Regions from separate parts of the Mesorhizobium sp. RSR380A genome, predicted to be linked through region 2. Evidence: riboswitches for the same ligand, from Rfam matches in the RefSeq annotation. Region 2 holds a riboswitch; the other holds the start of a gene.
What was found. Region 2 has a riboswitch for cobalamin ahead of ACYG9Z_RS03425 (DUF1636 family protein). Riboswitches for the same ligand answer to the same signal wherever they lie in the genome.
Positions count from the first base shown of each region.

Region 1: it holds a riboswitch for cobalamin, as region 2 does, so the genes downstream of both, ACYG9Z_RS16660 (aromatic ring-hydroxylating oxygenase subunit alpha) here and ACYG9Z_RS03425 (DUF1636 family protein) in region 2, are expected to answer to the same signal.

Region 1 is NZ_JBTTIB010000001.1:3,425,524-3,434,609, forward strand. Features, by position in the region: gene ACYG9Z_RS16630 (carbohydrate ABC transporter permease) at 1-915, shown strand, start outside; gene bglA (beta-galactosidase BglA) at 921-2,585, shown strand; gene ACYG9Z_RS16640 (ABC transporter ATP-binding protein) at 2,652-3,764, shown strand; gene ACYG9Z_RS16645 (DUF680 domain-containing protein) at 3,836-4,069, opposite strand; gene ACYG9Z_RS16650 (DUF680 domain-containing protein) at 4,141-4,344, opposite strand; gene ACYG9Z_RS16655 (DUF680 domain-containing protein) at 4,412-4,618, opposite strand; cobalamin riboswitch at 5,119-5,320, shown strand; gene ACYG9Z_RS16660 (aromatic ring-hydroxylating oxygenase subunit alpha) at 5,438-6,685, shown strand; gene ACYG9Z_RS16665 (FAD-binding oxidoreductase) at 6,723-7,823, shown strand; gene ACYG9Z_RS16670 (PqqD family protein) at 7,983-8,405, shown strand; gene ACYG9Z_RS16675 (hypothetical protein) at 8,559-9,086, shown strand, end outside.
Region 2 is NZ_JBTTIB010000001.1:689,147-698,232, forward strand. Features, by position in the region: gene ACYG9Z_RS03405 (NuoB/complex I 20 kDa subunit family protein) at 1-27, opposite strand, end outside; gene ACYG9Z_RS03410 (NADH-quinone oxidoreductase subunit A) at 18-383, opposite strand; gene ACYG9Z_RS03415 (winged helix-turn-helix domain-containing protein) at 711-1,934, shown strand; gene ACYG9Z_RS03420 (DUF6348 family protein) at 1,964-2,656, shown strand; cobalamin riboswitch at 2,715-2,921, shown strand; gene ACYG9Z_RS03425 (DUF1636 family protein) at 2,960-3,385, shown strand; gene cobW (cobalamin biosynthesis protein CobW) at 3,388-4,440, shown strand; gene cobN (cobaltochelatase subunit CobN) at 4,459-8,139, shown strand; gene cobG (precorrin-3B synthase) at 8,136-9,086, shown strand, end outside.

The DNA.
Region 1 (9,086 bases), 2.7 Mb from region 2:
GGCAATATCTTCGGCGACGGTGCTGCGCGCAACATCAGCGCCTTCGGCGTCAAGTCGGCGGCACCGACGCAATATCCGGCCGGCACCACTGCCGATCTCGGCGACGGCGTGACCTTGCAGCTCAATGCCGACGGAACGTTCGTCATGAGTTCGCCCAAGGCTTTCGAAGGCGACCGTGGCCAGCGCGTCTATTACGCCTCGTCGGCGCCACCGAAATTCACCACCGACAATTACAAGACCGTGCTGTTTTCGGAGGGCATCGGCCGCTCGTTCATAAACTCGCTGACCGTCACCATCCCGGCGACGGTCATCCCGATCCTGATCGCCGCCTTCGCCGCCTATGCATTGGCGTGGATGCGTTTTCCCGGCCGCGCCTTGCTGATCGCCACAATCATCGGCCTGCTGGTCGTGCCGCTGCAGATGTCCTTGATCCCGCTTTTGAAGATCTACAACGGCGTCGGCATCTTCTTCGGTGTGCCGTCGAAAACCTATCTCGGCATCTGGCTGGCGCATACCGGCTTCGGCCTGCCCTTCGCCATCTATCTCCTGCGCAGCTATATTGCCGGCCTGCCGCGCGAGATCATGGAATCGGCGCGCATAGATGGCGCCAGCGATTTCGAAATCTTCGTCAAGATCGTGCTGCCGCTGTCCTTCCCGGTGCTGGCGTCCTTTGCAATCTTCCAGTTCCTGTGGGTGTGGAACGATTTGTTGGTGGCAATGGTTTTCCTCGGTACCGAAGGGGACCAGATCGTGCTGACCGCGAAGCTCAACGCGCTGCTCGGCTCGCGCGGCGGCGACTGGGAAATCCTGACGACATCGGCCTTCGTCACCATTATCGTGCCGCTGATCGTGTTCTTCTCGCTGCAGCGCTATTTCGTCCGCGGGCTGCTGGCCGGCTCGGTTAAAGGAGGTTGAGACTTATGCAAGCCGCTTTGAAGGCGACCTCGAAGCCCGATCTCGCCGTCGATCGCGACTGGTGGCGGGGCGCGGTGATCTACCAGATCTATCCGCGCTCCTATCAGGACTCCAATGGCGACGGCATCGGCGACCTCAAGGGCATCATCCGCAGGCTGCCCTACATCGCCTCGCTCGGCGTCGAAGCCATCTGGATTTCGCCCTTCTTCAAGTCGCCGATGAAGGATTTCGGCTACGACGTCTCGGACTATTGCGACGTCGACCCGATGTTCGGGACGCTCGCCGATTTCGACGCGCTGGTTGCGGAAGCCCATCACCTCGGCCTCAAGGTGATGATCGACGAGGTGCTGTCGCACACCGCCGACAACCATCCATGGTTCAAGGAGAGCCGCGCCAGCCGTAGCAATCCCAAGGCCGACTGGTATGTCTGGGCCGACGCCAGGCCGGACGGCACGCCGCCCAACAACTGGCTGTCGATCTTCGGCGGCTCGGCCTGGCAGTGGGACACCAGCCGCCAGCAATATTATCTGCATAATTTCCTGTCCGAGCAGCCGGACCTCAACTTCCACAATCTGGAAGTCCAGGACGCGCTGCTCGACGTCACCCGCTTCTGGCTGGAGCGCGGCGTCGACGGCTTCCGCCTCGACACCATCAATTTCTACTTCCACAGCCAGGGGCTGGAGAACAATCCGCCGCTGCCGCCCGAAGAGCGCAACGACCAGACAGCACCTGCGGTCAATCCCTACAACTACCAGGACCATATCTACGACAAGAGCCGGCCGGAAAACCTTGCCTTCCTCGAACGGTTCCGGGCGCTGCTCGACGAATATCCGGCGGCCGCCGCGGTCGGCGAAGTCGGCGATTCGCAGCGTGGGCTGGAAGTGGTCGCCGCCTACACCGCCGGCGGCAAACGCGTCCACATGTGCTATTCCTTCGATTTCCTGGCGCCGGAAAAGATCAGCGCCGCCAAGGTGCGCCAGGTGCTGGAAGCCTTCGGCAAGGTCGCCAGCGACGGCTGGTCGTGCTGGGCCTTTTCCAACCACGACGTGATGCGTCCGGCCTCGCGCTGGGCCGCCGACGAGGCCGACCCGGCCGCCTATCTGAAGGTTATCTCGGCGCTGCTGATGTCGCTGCGCGGTTCGGTCTGCCTCTATCAGGGAGAGGAGCTTGGGCTGGGCGAAGCCGAGTTGCGGTTCGAGGATCTGCAGGACCCCTACGGCATTCGCTTCTGGCCCGAATTCAAGGGCCGCGACGGCTGCCGCACGCCGATGGTGTGGGATGCAACCGCCAGCAATGCCGGCTTTTCGACGGCCAAGCCCTGGCTGCCGGTGCCGGGCAAGCATTTGTCGCAAGCGGTCAATGTTCAGCAGGGCGACGCGGCCTCGCTGCTCGAGCACTACCGGCGCTTTCTCGGTTTCCGCCGCCAGCATCCGGCCTTGGCCAAAGGCGACATCGAGTTCATCGAAAGCGAGGGCGACACCGTCGCCTTCACCCGCCGTGAGGGCAATGAGCAGATCGTCTGCATCTTCAATCTGGCCAGCAAGCCGGCCGAGGTCGATCTCGGTGGTCAGGCGCTGCTGCCCTTGGCCGGGCACGGTTTTTCGGGACAATCCGGCACAGGTTCCATCCGCCTCGGCGGCTACGGCGCCTGGTTCGGGCGCATCGACTGAGTTTTTGACGAAACTGGATTTTTTGAGGAAATCCAGGTTCTCTAGGGAAATCACTGGGAGGAAATTATGGCCGATGTCACGCTGAGACAGGTGAAGAAATCATACGGCAATCTGCACATTCTCCACGGCATCGACCTCGACATAAAGTCGGGCGAGTTCATCGTCTTCGTCGGCCCGTCGGGTTGCGGCAAGTCGACCTTGCTGCGGTCCATCGCCGGGCTTGAGGAGATCACCTCCGGCGAGCTGAAGATCGCCGGCGAGGTGGTGAACGACGTGCCGCCTTCCAAGCGCGGCATTGCCATGGTGTTCCAGTCCTATGCGCTCTATCCGCACATGACCGTCTACGACAACATGTCCTTCTCGATGAAGATCGGCAAGGAAAGCAAGGCCGAGATCGACAAGCGGGTGCGGCAGGCCGCCGAAATCCTGCAGCTGACCAAATATCTCGACCGCCTGCCCAAGGCGATGTCGGGCGGCCAGCGCCAGCGTGTCGCCATCGGCCGCGCCATCGTGCGCAATCCGAAAGTGTTCCTGTTCGACGAGCCGCTGTCGAATCTCGACGCGGCGCTGCGCGTCGCGACCCGCATCGAGATCGCCAAGCTCAAGGAATCGATGCCTGCCACGACCATGATCTACGTCACCCACGATCAGGTCGAAGCGATGACGCTCGCCGACCGCATCGTCGTGCTGAAGGATGGCCATATCGAGCAGGTCGGCACGCCGATGGACCTCTACAAGAAGCCCGGCAATCTATTCGTTGCCCAGTTCATCGGCTCGCCGGCCATGAACATCCTGCCGGCGACAATCGACAGGACGGGCAACCCGACAATCGTCAGCCATGTCGGCGGCCGCAAGGCAACGGTGCCGATTGCAACGCCGGCGTCAGCAAAGGGTGCGGCAGTCAGCTTCGGCGTGCGGCCGGAGGATCTGTCGGCCGCCACCGGCGCGGAATATCTTTTCGAGGGCGTGGTAGACTATGTCGAGCAACTCGGCGAGGTGCAGCTTGTCTATGTCGATATCGGCCGCGCTGACCTGCCGTTGGTGACCAAGCTGCCCGGCAATGTCGAGGTCAAGCGCGGGGCAAAGCTGCGACTGACCGCGGATGCCGGGGACCTGCACATCTTCGACGCCGATGGGCACTCCTTCTCGCTCAAGCCGGTGGAAGTGAAGGCGGCTTGAGATAGCTGCGTCGTACAGGCATGAAAAAAGAGCGGCGGGCCAGGCCCGCCGCTCTTTTTAAGCTTCGGCTGTTAGTTGTTGCCGAACCGATCCCTGTCGCTGCTCTGAGGAACGAACTTCTGTTGGTCGTTCGACGAGTTCAGCAGCTTGTAGACCGCCGAGTTGGTGCCGGTCGACGAAGTGCGGGTGGTGTCGACGGCAGCGGCCGGCTGGTTGGCGCCATTGGAGCCATAATTGTCACTGCCGGCAAATGCAGCGCTCGAAACAGCCAGAACGGCTGCGGTGGCAAGAACGATCTTCTTCATTTTAGTCTCCTGAATTTTTCTGATGCCGCCAGCTGCAGCGGATAAGCCCGCCACGTGCTGGAAACCGGCTTTTAGCGGCCGAAAAGGTTACGGTCGGCACCGTGGGCAGGCGCCTGCTCGGCTGGAGCCGACTTCTCAACCGAAGCCGTATGGCCACTATCGGTCGACGTAATCGCAGGCTGGTTGGCGCCGTTCGAACCGTAGTTGTCGCTGCCGGCGAAAGCGCTGCCGGAGATGGCCAAAACGGCGGCGGCAGCAAGGATGATCTTTTTCATTTTCAAATACTCCTGAATTTTTTGGGATCCCGAGAGCGACGGGTTAGCCGCCCTTCTTTGGTCGGGATCAGCGATTGCCGTAGAGGTCGCGGTCGGCGCCCTGAACGACAGGCTGCTTGTCAGCGTGCGCCGGCTTCTGAATGGAAGCCGTATACGAGCTATCGACCGAGACGGCTGGCTGGTTCGCACCATTGGAACCGTAATTGTCGCTACCGGCGAAGGCGCTGCCGGTGATCGCCAAAACGGCTGCGGCAGTGAGGATGATCTTTTTCATTTTTAGTACTCCAGTTTGTCTGTCCGTCTAGCGGCGTGTCTTGGGAGGAATTCGCGTCGTTCGGACAGCCCCGATGTGGGAAAGCCATAGGCTGGTTTCCAATCACGAAGTTGTTCCGTGTGGACCACGGTCCTGCACCTTGAAATTGTGCCATGAAGTTCCTCTATGGTCATTTATCGCATTGTTTTCAGTCGCTTATGCCGAACCGAGTGGTTCGCTCCGATGTCGGTTTCCGGGCCGTCGTTCACACTGTCCTGCACGCATTGTCAACAGAAACGAACCGTTCGGTTCGATTAGAGATTGCTAATAGTAACTTTTCGATACCGTTGAGCCATTTTTGCCCGCGATCGAACTGGATCGGCAGCGATTCGAAACGGCGATGATGGCGTCGCAAGAAACGTCTCAGCTCTTTGACCCGGGGGCGGGGGGCGTAAGCCGCGCGTGTCGCGCCGCATGGATATGATGTCGCTTTCATGCCGACGTCGCGATCGCTGCCGTGATTAGATGATCGCATCTCAGGTGCCGCTTCGTGACGACGCAGCGGAGAATTGGGAAGCCGGTCAGAATCCGGCGCTGCCCCCGCAACGGTGGTGGAGTTGAAGTCGCAACGGGAGACCACTGGGCAAGAGCCTGGGAAGGTGTCGCGATGGTCCGCAAGGACAACTCCAGAGCCCGGAAACCAGCCCGAGATGCATAGACTCGACTGATCGCGGTGGGCGGTCAAGAGGTGGATAGTGCATGTCCGGCGCCGCGCCGGCCTGCGTCCGATCCTTCCTCCATCACCACCAAGTTCAGTCCTTAAACCACGAGGACAGAACTATGGATACGCGCAACGACATGCTGAGGCTCCTGAACGGCCGCAAGCAAGGCTTTTCGCTGGAACAGCCCTTCTACACCGACCCGGACTATTTCAAGCTCGACATGGAGCTTATCTGGTATCGCGACTGGCTGTTCATCGGCCATGATTGCGAACTGCCGAAGCCCGGCAGCTATATCACCGTGCAGATCGGCGATTATCCGGTGGTGCTGGTCCGCGACCAGAAGGGCAACATCAACGCCTTTCACAATTCCTGCCGCCATCGCGGCAGCCGTGTCTGCAACACTGAGAAGGGCATGGCGGCAAAGCTTGTCTGCCCCTATCACCAGTGGACCTACGAGCTTGACGGCCGGCTGCTGTTTGCCCGCCAGATGGCCGACGGTTTCGACAAGAGCCAGTTCGGCCTGAAGCCCGTCGCCTGCGAGAGCGTCGGCGGCTATATCTTCATCTGCCTGGCAAAAGAACCTGCCGACTTTGCGCCGATGCGCGCCATGATAGAGCCCTACCTCAAGCCGCACGGGCTGAATGAAGCCAAGGTCGCCTTCGAGAGCACCATCATCGAGAAGGGCAACTGGAAGCTGGTCTGGGAAAACAACCGCGAATGCTATCACTGCGCCGGCAATCATCCGGAGCTGTGCAAGACATTCCCCGAAGCGCCGACGGTGACCGGCGTGCAGGGCGCCGACAGCGATCCGGAGATGCTGGCGCACTGGGCGAAATGCGAGGCGGCGGGCCTGCCGAGCAAGTTCCGCATCGATCCGGCCGGGCAATACCGCGCCACCCGCGCGCCGCTGCTGCGCGATGCCGTCAGCTACACGATGTCGGGAAAGCGCGCGGTGACGAAGAACCTGTCCGACACTGTTGCCGCCGACCGCATCGGCACCTTGATGCACTACCACTATCCGACGACCTGGAACCACATACTGATCGACCATGCGGTCACCTTCCGGGTGCTGCCGATCAGCGCCACCGAAACCGCGGTGACGACCAAGTGGCTGGTGCACAAGGATGCGGTCGAGGGGGTCGACTACAACCTTGAGGAGCTCACCCATGTCTGGACCGAGACCAACGACCAGGACCGCCGCATCGTCGAGGAAAACGCCTTTGGCATCCTGTCTCCGGCCTATGAGCCCGGCCCCTATTCGGAGCTGCACGAGGGCGGCGTGATCCAGTTCGTCGAATGGTACGCGGCCTTCATCGGCCCGCGCCTTGCCGAAGGCGGCAGGCCGGCGCTGCGCAGCGTCGCGTGAGCTGGAGCAGGCGAAGAAGGACCGGAGGATGAATGCGATGACGGATCTTGGGCTCTATCGCCATCTCGACCAGATGGCGCCGTGGAACGATAGGCTGCAGGTGCTGGAAGTGATCGGCGTCAGCGACGAGGCGCCTGACGTCAAGACCTTCACCTTCCGCTCCGACAACCAGACCTGGTTCCGCTACAAGCCGGGCCAGTTCCTGACGCTGGAACTGCCGACACCGGACGGGCCGCTGATGCGCACCTATACGCTGTCGTCGTCGCCATCGCGGCCGTTTTCGATCGCGGTGACAGTGAAGGCGCAACCGGGCAGCATCGGCACACGCTGGATGTTCGACCAACTGGTGCCCGGCTCGCATGTCAAGGCCTATGGACCGGCGGGCGACTTCTCGTTGCACAGCCACCCGGCGGCCAAATATCTGTTCATTTCGGCTGGCTCCGGCGTGACGCCGATGATGTCGATGCTGCGCTGGCTGAACGACTGCGCGCCATGGACCGATGTCGGTTTCGTCAACTGCGCGCGGCGTGCCGAAGAGATCATCTTCCGCAAGGAACTCGAACTGCTCGGCGGCCATATGCCCGGCCTGTCGCTCGGCTTCATGATCGAGGAACGTTCCAGCCGCGAAGGCTGGTACGGCCATATGGGGCGCATCGATGCGATCCGGCTGCCCTTGCTGGCTCCGGATTTCCGCGAGCGCGAAATCTTCTGCTGCGGCCCCGATCCGTTCATGCGCGCCGTGCGCGGCATGCTGGATGCCGCCGGCTTCGACATGACGAAATACCATCAGGAGAGCTTTGCCGCGCCTGTGATGGAGGAAATTCCGGCGCCGTTTGCCTCCCCGGTCGAGGACGGCATCGCTGCACCTGTCGAAGCCGTGACGCCGATCCGCTTCTCGCTTTCGGAGGTCGATGCCGGCTGCGTCGCCGGCCAGACCGTGCTGCAGACCGCGCGCAGCTCGGGCGTGCGGATTCCCGCCGCCTGCGAGTTCGGCCTGTGCGGCACCTGCAAGGTGAAGAAGGTCTCCGGCGAAGTCGAGATGAGCCACAATGGCGGCATCCTCGACCACGAGATCGATGACGGTTTCATCCTTGCCTGCTGCTCGAAACCGTTGTCGGCGCTCGAAATCGAGGCTTGAGCCGGTCGACTTCGCCGCAACGGTCGCCGACGCAGGCGGTGTTCGCGGGTCTTTGTCTTGCCAAGCATAGGCCGAGTGATTTAGACGCACTTAGGAAGGGCTGGCAGGCCGTGAAACTGGCGCATCCCTTCATGGGCGCATGGAACGGGGGACAGAGCGATGCAACAGCGGGTCTACGCGGTCGCAAGCAAGGACATCGTTTTCGAATCATTCGATGGCGAAGCCGTCGTTCTCGATCTTTCGAACGGTAAGTATTTCGGCTTTTCCGATTCCGGCAGCCGGGTCTGGCAGGCTTTGTCGTCCGGCGTCGCCACTGAAGCGCTGGTCGGAGCTGCCGCGGCCGCCGCAAAAATAAGCCTGGCCGACCTCGAAAGCTTCGTTGCCCGACTGCTCGATTTCGGGTTGCTTGCACCAGCCGAAACACCGGCGCAACCGCTTTCGGGCGAGCTGTCGTCTGCGCTTGCTGCCAGCAATGAGCAGCTCAAGGTCGATGTCCACGACGACCTTGCCGATCTCATCATTGTCGACCCGATCCATGAGGTCGAGGAACCTCTCGGCTGGCCGGCGGTGAAACAGGCATAATCGTTTCCCTAAAGCGCGTCGCGTTTGAACGGACTCAGGCGACGCGGTTTAGATCTTTGATTTTATGCATGTCGTCGTCTCAAAACCGGGGCCACCCCGAGCGACATGCATCAGGCGACCCGGCGCAATTCTGGACGCTGGAACAACGAACACATGCCTTTGATCACGCTGCAAACCCTGCCGGATTATGCCCGCCATGTGCTGGCGGCCGCGGAAAGCGCCGCCGCCTTCTATCCCGTTGCCGCCGGGGTGCGGTTGCCGGGACTGGACCTGAGTGTCCACCTCGACCATGGCACGCTGGCGGAAGCCATGAGCCATGCCTTCATACCGGCCCCGGAAAATCCGTCTGCATCTGACGGCTGCCGCATTTTCGTCGCCCACCCGGCCATCGATGGCGTCCCCGCCCCGGCCACCTGGGGCCGAGGCGATTACAACCATCATGCCTTTGCCAACCGGCTGGAAGAGGCCGGATTGCGCGGCAGCTACTATCATGATCTCGACTTCTGGCAGTTCCATGATCCGCAACGCCATGTCGGGGCGCAGCTGATGATGTCGGCCGACGCCTTTCCGCCATGGGAACAAGGGGCGCCGCTGCGCGCCTTCCTGCATTGGGAATATGCGGCGCGCGGCATGCGGCTCACCCATGCCGGCACGCTGGGCATCGATGGCAAGGGCGTGTTG
Region 2 (9,086 bases):
CGTTCCGGAACTGTCGTTCAATCCCATTCCAGCGCTCCTTTTTTCCACTCATAGGCAAAGCCGATGGTCAGCACCGCCAAAAACACCATCATCGACCAGAAACCGAGCATGCCGATCTTCGAGAACGACACCGCCCACGGAAACAGGAAGGCCACTTCCAGATCGAAGATGATGAACAGGATCGACACCAGGTAGAAGCGGATGTCGAATTTCATCCGGGCATCGTCGAACGAGTTGAACCCGCACTCGTAGGCGGAAAGCTTCTCCGGATCGGGATTGCGATAAGCCACCAGGAACGGCGCGATGATAAGCGCCAGGCCTACAACTGCGGCCACGGCGATGAAGAGGACGATGGGCAGGTATGAACTGAGGAGTACGTTCATGCTCGGCTTTCCGTTGGCGGCCAATCCACTTTGATTACAGCAACCAACCCTAATGCGGAAGCGCGACAGTTTAACCGCTGAACCGTTTTAGGTGCCTTTGCTGCAACGCGGCGAGGGTTAGCGCACGGCTTTCAGCGAAGCAAGTCAAACCTTGTTCAAAAGACAGTGCTGGACGGCAGGCCGGGAAAAACTGGTCCGATCTCCTCCTGTTTGATTTCCTTCATCTTTCACTCCACTTTTGTCTCCTGACACATCTCCCGCCATTTGCCTGCTAGCATGACCGGAATCGCCGGCTAAAGTCGGGAAAATGGTTCGAGGCAAGACACTTTGACGAAGGACAAAATCTCACTCCCCGCGGCCAGGCGCATCGCGCTCGCCGCGCAAGGATTTCTCGATCCCCGCCCGGTCGGCACGCCCGATCGCCGCCACCTCGCCCGCGTGCTGTCGCGCACCGGCTTGCTGCAGATCGATTCCGTCAGCGCGGTGGTGCGCGCCCACTATATGCCGCTCTATTCGCGGCTTGGCCCCTACCCGCTGGCTTTGCTCGACAATGCGGCCATCACCCGCAAACGCACGGTGTTCGAATACTGGGCGCATGAGGCCTCGTTCCTGCCGGTCGAGACCTACCCGCTGATGCGCTGGCGCATGCAGCGGGCCGAGCAAGGCGACGAAATGTATCTCGGCCTCGCCAAATGGGGCCGCGAGCACGCCGCCTATATCGAAGAGATCTACCGCGCGGTCGCCGAGCGCGGCCCGATTGCCGCTTCGGCACTGGAAGGCCAGAAAGGTTCGGGCGGCTGGTGGGGCTGGAGCCACGCCAAGCACGCCTTCGAATGGCTCTTCTGGGCCGGACGCATCACCACGGCGCACCGCCGTGGCTTCGAACGCTTCTATGACCTGCCCGAGCGCGTGCTGCCGCAGGCGATCCTCGATCTGCCGGTGCCGGCCGCCGAGGACGCGCACCGCGAATTGCTGCGCATTTCTGCCCGCGCCCACGGCATCGCGACGTCGGGTGACCTGCGCGATTATTTCCGCTTGTCGCCGGCCGACATGAAGGGCCGGTTGGAGGAACTGGTCGAGATGGGCGAGTTGCTGCCGGTAAACGTCGAAGGTTGGGACAAGCCGGCTTACCTCTATAGGGACGCCCGCCTGCCGCGAAAGATCGAGGCCCGCGCCTTGCTGGCCCCCTTCGATCCGGTGGTCTTCGAGCGCGCGCGCACCGAGCGTCTCTTCGATTTCCGCTACCGCATCGAGATCTACACCCCGGCCGACAAGCGGCAATATGGCTATTACGTGCTGCCTTTCTTGCTCGGCGACAAGATCGTCGCCCGCGTCGACCTCAAGGCCGACCGGCCTGCGAGTGTCTTACGCGTCCACGCCGCCTATGCCGAAGCAGGCGCACCGCCTGAGACCACCGCACAGCTTTTCGAGGAACTAAAGGAGATGCAGGGCTGGCTTGGCCTTGAGCGCATCGAAGTGACGCCGGCCGGCAATCTGGGGCCGGCATTGGCTAGCGAGAGAGATGGCCAACCCTTGCAGCGTCTGTCATAGACGCCTCAATAAGCCTCGTAGGTTGTGCAATGGCATCGGACAAAGTGCTCGACATGATCCATGGCGCCCTCATTGCGCATGGAATAGATGCAGTCCGCAGAGATAGGGACGTCATGCTCCAATCGAAGCAGCTTCGGTTTGAGGCTGAGGTGTTCGAGACGAGTTCTGACCGGCTGGTCCTGGAAATCTACATTTTTTCTCCGCTGCTTGATGTTCAGCCGGTCATTGAATCCTTTGCTGACTTCGGCGACACGCGCGAACAGGAACTGAACCAGGCGTTTGAAAAGTTTCTCCGTGGTGTTTTCCATGTGGCCATTGAGGGACTGGCCGATCACGTCTGCGAGAACATGCAGGCCGAAATAGAGCTTTGGCAGCGAAGCAGCGCCAGTTGGAAGATCTGGCGAAAAGATGCCCGCTGGAAAATCTATAGCGGCCCGGTCATTTCCCAGGCCACAACCGAGCTATGCTCGCTGACACCAGGCTATCCAGCATTCTATGCCAAGCTGGAAAAGCTGTTCACAGCTTCGGTACCCCCCGGAAGCCATTTTGTCCGGACCTTTCTGGCAGGCTTGAAGGGCACGCTGATTAGTGCCGAAGTCCTTCTGGACAACGCGGTTTGGCATGAGGGACAGAATCTGGCTGTCGGTCATGACTGGGACTATAGCGATGGCTATCAAGCTATCCGACAGGTCATCCTGGCACTGCCGGAAGCCGGGACATGACAGCCCCTGCCGACATCGCCATGTCGTAGCCGTGCGTTGACACCGCTGCCTGCAAAAGCCTAAATCCGCTCCAGACGGTCCCCTGCCCGCAACGGCAAGGGCCAAGAGGGAATGCGGTGCGGGACGAAAAAATCCCAAATCCGCGGCTGTCCCCGCAACTGTAAGCGAAGAGCCAAGGCCGAAAGCCACTGGGTAACACCGGGAAGGCGGCTAACCAAGGCAATGACTCGCGAGCCAGGAGACCTGCCGTCTGAGACAAAGTATCCGATCGCCTGGCGGGTTTCCGGGCAAGGAGCACGGTTTTTGGACCAGAACAGCAGTTTTTCGGCTGGCACAACGGACATTGCGTCCGGCGACAACGACGCCCTGACCGGCGTGACCGTCATCGTCTGCGCCTCCTGCCGCGATGAGACCGGTTCCGACGCCCATCCGCGCGCCGGCGAATTGCTGGCTGAGGACACAGGCCGCGCCGCTGCCGGCGATATCCGGGTCCGCACCGCCGAATGTCTCGGCAATTGCAAGCGCCGCCTCAGCGCCGCGATCCTGCGCGATGGCTGCTGGAGCTATGTCTTCGGCGATCTGACCGCAACCAGCGGCGCCGACCTCGTTACCGGCGCAAAGCTCTTCGCGACTTCGGCCGACGGCCTCATCCCGTGGCGCGGCCGGCCCGATAGCCTCAAGCGCGGCCTCGTTGCCCGCATCCCACCCCTCGACATGCTGAAGGACTGACGATGAACGCTTCAAACCCGGCCGCCAACCTCTCCCGTGTTCCCTGCACTGTCGTTACAGGCTTCCTCGGCGCCGGCAAGACGACGCTGGTCCGCCATCTCCTGGAAAATGCCGGCGGCAAGCGCATCGCCATCATCGTCAACGAGTTCGGCGACATCGGCATCGACGGGGAAATCCTGAAAGGCTGCGGCATCGACACCTGCCCCGAGGAAAACATCGTCGAACTGGCCAATGGCTGCATCTGCTGTACAGTCGCCGACGATTTCGTGCCCGCCCTCGACAAGATCCTCGCGCTGACACCGAAGGTTGACCACATCCTGATCGAGACCTCGGGCCTGGCTCTGCCCAAGCCGCTGGTCCAGGCGTTCCAGTGGCCGAGCGTGAAGAGCCGGGTAACCGTCGACGGTGTCATCGCCGTGGTAGACGGCCCGGCGCTGGCCGAAGGCCGCGTCGCCAACGACATGGACGCTTTGCAGGCACAGCGCGCTCAGGACGAGACGCTCGACCATGACGATCCTGTCGAAGAAGTGTTCGAGGACCAGATCGCCTGCGCCGATTTGATCATCCTGTCGAAGAGCGATCTGATGGACGCCCCCGGTTCGGCCCGCGCCAACGCCATCATCAATGAACATTCCGCCCGCGCGGTAAAAATCGTGCCGACTGCGCATGGCAAGGTCGACCCGTCGGTGCTGCTTGGCCTCGGTCTCGCCGTCGAAGACGACATCGAGAACCGCAAGTCGCATCACGACGGCGCTTTCGATCATGAGCATGACGATTTCGACACCTTCATCGTCGACATCCCCTCGATCGCCAATCCCGACGACCTGGCCAAGCGCGTCGCCACCGCCGCCGAACAGGAAAACGTGTTGCGTGTAAAAGGCTTCGTCGATGTCGGCGGCAAGCCGATGCGGCTTTTGCTGCAGGCCGTCGGCCCGCGCGTCAATCATTACTATGACCGCGCCTGGGCGGCTGAGGACGACCGCCGCTCGCGTCTTGTCGTCATTGGCCTGAAAGGACTGAACCGCCCGGCGATCGAGCGTATACTCGCCGGCTGATCCAAACCACGAGCCGAAATGCATATACTCACCACCACATCCGCCTCGCTCGACGATCTCGCCGAGCCCGTCGATCTCGGGCAGACGCCGGCGGATATCGTGGCGCTGTCCTTCACCGACAGCGACCTCGCCGGCCTCGCGGCGGCGTGGAAGGCCGATGCCGCCCGCCTGCCGTCGATGCGGCTGGCGGCGCTGCGCGACCTGCGCCATCCCATGTCCGTGGACCTCTGGATCGACAGCGTCGCCCGCCACGCCAAGGTGATTTTGGTGCGCATCCTCGGCGGCTACGACTGGTGGCGCTATGGCTGCGACCAGCTTGCCGCGACTGCCCGTGCGAACGGCATCAAGCTGGCGCTGCTGCCGGGCGAGAGCCACGACGAGGATCTCAGGCTGATCGAAGCCTCGACGCTGCCGCGCGAGGATCTGGACGTCCTGCTTGGTTATTTCCGCGAGGGCGGACCGGAGAATATGGCAGCACTGATGCAGCGGCTGGCGGGGTTGGCTGGGCAGGATGCGGCGGCGGCTGAGCCGGTCAGCGTGCCGAAAGCTGGTTACTACGAGCCTGGCCGCGGCGTCGTAGGCAAGTTGGATTTTGCCGATGTCGGCGTTCCTTCACACCCCCCTCTGTCCTGCCGGACATCTCCCCCGCAAGGGGGGAGATCAGCCGGCGCGGACCTCGGCACTTTTTCTGCCCAGCCGATAATAGATTCCTCTGCAACATCCCCGATTGGCGAAAGCGTCGATGAGAGCACAATCTCCCCCCTTGCGGGGGAGATGTCCGGCAGGACAGAGGGGGGTGGGCGGGAACTCGGCGCAGACAACATCAACTCTCCCATCATCCCCATCCTCTTCTACCGCTCGATGCTGCTGGCCGCCGATGTCGCGCCAATCGATGCCCTCTTTGATGCACTCCGCCAGCGCGGCATGAGACCGGTCCCGATCTTCGTCTCCAGCCTCAAAGACCCGACCTCCCTGGCCTTCGTCGAAACCGCACTGGCCTCGCTCAACCCCGCCGCCATCATCACCGCAACCGCCTTCGCCTCCGGCGCCGAACCCGGCGTCCAAACCCTGTTCGACCGCGCCGGCGTGCCGGTCTTCCAGGTCATCGTCGCCACCACCCGCCGCGACGTCTGGGACAACAACCAGCGCGGCCTGGCGCCCGCCGACCTCGCCATGCATGTCGTGCTGCCCGAACTCGACGGCCGTATCCTTGCCGGCGCGATTTCCTTCAAGGGCGAGAGCGAGACCGACCCGGCGCTCGGCCACCGCGCTTTCGCCAACCGCCCGGAACCGGATCGCGTGGCGCAAGTGGCGGACAGGCTAGCGGCGTTCACACGGTTGCAGCAGACGCCCCGCGCGACGCGTAAGTTGGCGATCCTCATTCCGGACTATCCGAGCGCGCCCGGCCGCACTGGCTATGCAGTGGGCCTGGATGTGCCGTCCAGCGTGCTGGCCATGCTGCATGACCTGAAGGAGCAGGGCTATCGCGTTGACGGGATTCCAGAAACGCCGCGTGCGCTGCTGGATGCGTTGGGGCGGAGCGATGGTGGGCTGGGGCTGGATGAGTATCTGGACTTCTCAAAGGATTTGCCGGCTGAGGCACTGGCTGCAGTCGAGGCGGCATGGGGCGCTCCTTCACCCTCCCCCTTGTGGGGAGGGTCGGTTCGCGACATTCGCGAAGCGGATAGCGCGAAACGGGGTGGGGGTAGCGGTGCACCACCCCCACCCGGCGCTGCGGGCCACCCTCCCCACAAGGGGGAGGGTAAGAGCGGCTTCCCCTTCCGCGCCGCCACCTTCGGCAACATCACTGTCGCTCTCGCCCCCGACCGTGGCCGCTCGGCCGACCGCCGCGCCGATTACCACGACCCGACGCTCCCTCCCCGCCACAACCTCATCGCCTTCGGCCTGTGGCTGCGCAAATCGCTCCGCATCCATGCTCTCATCCATGTCGGCGCTCATGGCACGCTGGAATGGCTGCCCGGCAAGACGGTAGCGCTCTCACAAAACTGCTTCCCCGAGATCGTCACCGGCTCGTTGCCCGTCATTTACCCCTTCATCGTCTCCAATCCCGGCGAAGCGGCGCAGGCGAAGCGGCGTATCGCCGCCGTCACGCTTGGCCATCTGCCGCCGCCGTTGACCGGTGCCGGCCTCGACGAAGGGCAGCACAAGCTCGAACGCCTCGTCGACGAATACGCCCAGGCCGACGGCCTCGACCGCCGCCGCCGCGATCGTCTGGCCAAGCTGATCGTCGACACGGCGCAAAAGACCGGCTTCGCCTCCGAAGCCGGCGTCGCCGGAACCGATGCGCCCGACGAGGCGCTGCGCCGCATCGACGCCTGGCTCTGCGACCTCAAGGATTTCGCCATCAAGGACGGCCTGCACATCTATGGCCGCGCTCCCGACGACGAGCCCGACGCCATGCGCGTGCAAAGCGCGGAGGCCGAGAAAGCAGCACTTCTTGCCGCGCTCGACGGCCGTCACATCAAGGCGGGTCCGGCGGGCGCACCGGCGCGTGGCCGCTCCGACGTGCTGCCCACCGGCCGCAACCTGTTCACCTCCGACCCGCGCACCATGCCGACGCCGACCGCCTACGATCTGGGAAAGGCGGCGGCAGAAGAAGTCGTGCGCGGCTATATGCAGTCGCATGGCGACTGGCCGCGCTCGCTGGTCATCGACCTCTGGGGCTCGGCCTCGCTGCGCACTGGCGGCGAGGAGATCGCGCAAGGCCTGGCGCTGATGGGCTGCCGGCCGCAATGGGACAGTGCCACCGGCCGCATCACCGGCATCGAAGTGCTGCCGCCGGCCACGCTCGGTCGCCCGCGCGTCGATGTCACCTGGCGGATTTCGGGTCTGTTCCGCGACATGTTCCCGACCCAGATCGCGCTGATCGACGCCGCCGCCAACGCCGTAGCCGCGCGCGACGAGGACGATTCGGAAAACCCGCTCGCCGCCAGAACCCGCGCCGATGGCAAGATCGGCCCGCGCATCTTCGGCACCTCGCCCGGCACCTACGGCGCCGGCGTCGAGGACCTGCTGTCCAGCGGCGACTGGGTCGGGCGCGAAGAAATCGGCCGCGCCTATCTCGATGCGACATCGCATGCCTATGGCGGCGCCGAGGGCGAAGGCATTGCCTCCCCCGGCGCTTTCGAGACCCGCATCGCCGAGGCCGATCTGCTCGTCCACACCGGCGACGATCCCGGCCGCGACATTCTCGAGGGCTCCGCCGACGTCGCCTTCATCGGCGGCTTTTCGGCTGCACTTGCGACGCTCGGCCGAAATGCCGACGTCATCGTGCTCGACACCACCGACCCGCACAAGCCGAAGCCGCGCTCGGTCGGCGAGGCTGTGTCGCGGGTTGTGCGGGCGCGAGCCGTCAATGCGCGTTTCATCGCCGGCCAGATGCGGCACGGCCCGCGCGGCGCCTCCGAATTCGCCGAAACGGTCGACCGCCTCATCGGCTTCGCTGAAACCACGCACGCCATTTCAGGCGCGCTGATCGAGGCCGTGCATGATGCCTATGTCGGTGATCCCGATGTCCGCGCCTTCATCCTGCGCGAAAACCCGGCCGCAGCCAAAGTCATCGCCGAACGCTTCCTGTCGGCGCGCCGGCGTGGTCTCTGGCATCCCTTGCGCAACGCGATCGACGACGATCTCGCGGCGTTGATCGCCGAGGCCGAGGCGCTCGGGGTCGCGGCATGAACGCCTTCTCGCGCCGCGGCGCCTGTCCGGCTCTCTCGGCGCCGATGCAGACCGGCGATGGCCTGCTGGTGCGGCTCAACCCGGTTGCTGGAGGGCTTTCCCCCAAGTCGCTGATCGGACTCTGCGAATCCGCCTTGAAGCGCGGCAACGGCATCATGGAAGTGACCGCACGAGGCAGCCTGCAGATACGCGGCCTGACGGCGGAAAGTGCGGTGCTGTTGGCGGCGGAGGTCGATGCACTGGGGATTGCAGTGCGTACCGGCGTGCCGGTCGAGACCGGGCCGCTGGCCGGCATCGATCCGCGGGAGATTGCCGATCCGCGATCTTTGGCTGAGCGGGTCAGGGCTGCGGTCGAGGAAGCTGGGCTGACGCCAAGGCTCGGGCCGAAGGTTTCGGTGGTTGTCGATGGCGACGGGCAGTTGACGATGGATGGGGTGACGGCCGATGTCAGGCTGAAGGCGGTGCGGGACGGCGCTAGCGTTCTGTGGACTGTATCTGTCGCTGTTGACGGTCAAAGCGCGAGGCCGCTTGCGACGGCCGATGAGGATGCAGCGCGCGATATTGCGGTTGCTGCGCTGAGGATGGTTGCCGAGAAGGGGCGTGACGCACATTCTCGGGATTTGTCGGAGAGGCAATTGGCCTCTCTCGCAAGCTGGCATTCCCTCGCGCCCCCCTCTGTCCTGCCGGACATCTCCCCCACAAGGGGGGAGATCAGCAGGGTCGCCGGCGGCTCTCCACTTTCGACGCTGAAAATTGGCGAAATCGCCCACGAAGACGCAATCTCCCCCCTTGAGGGGGAGATGTCCGGCAGGACGGAGGGGGGTGTGCAGGATCGCCGGCCTATCGGTCTTTTCCCCTTATCCAACGACACCACCGCTCTCGGCATAGCCCTCCCCTATGGCAGCATGCCGGCCGAAAAACTCATCGCCCTCGCCCAAAGCGCCCTG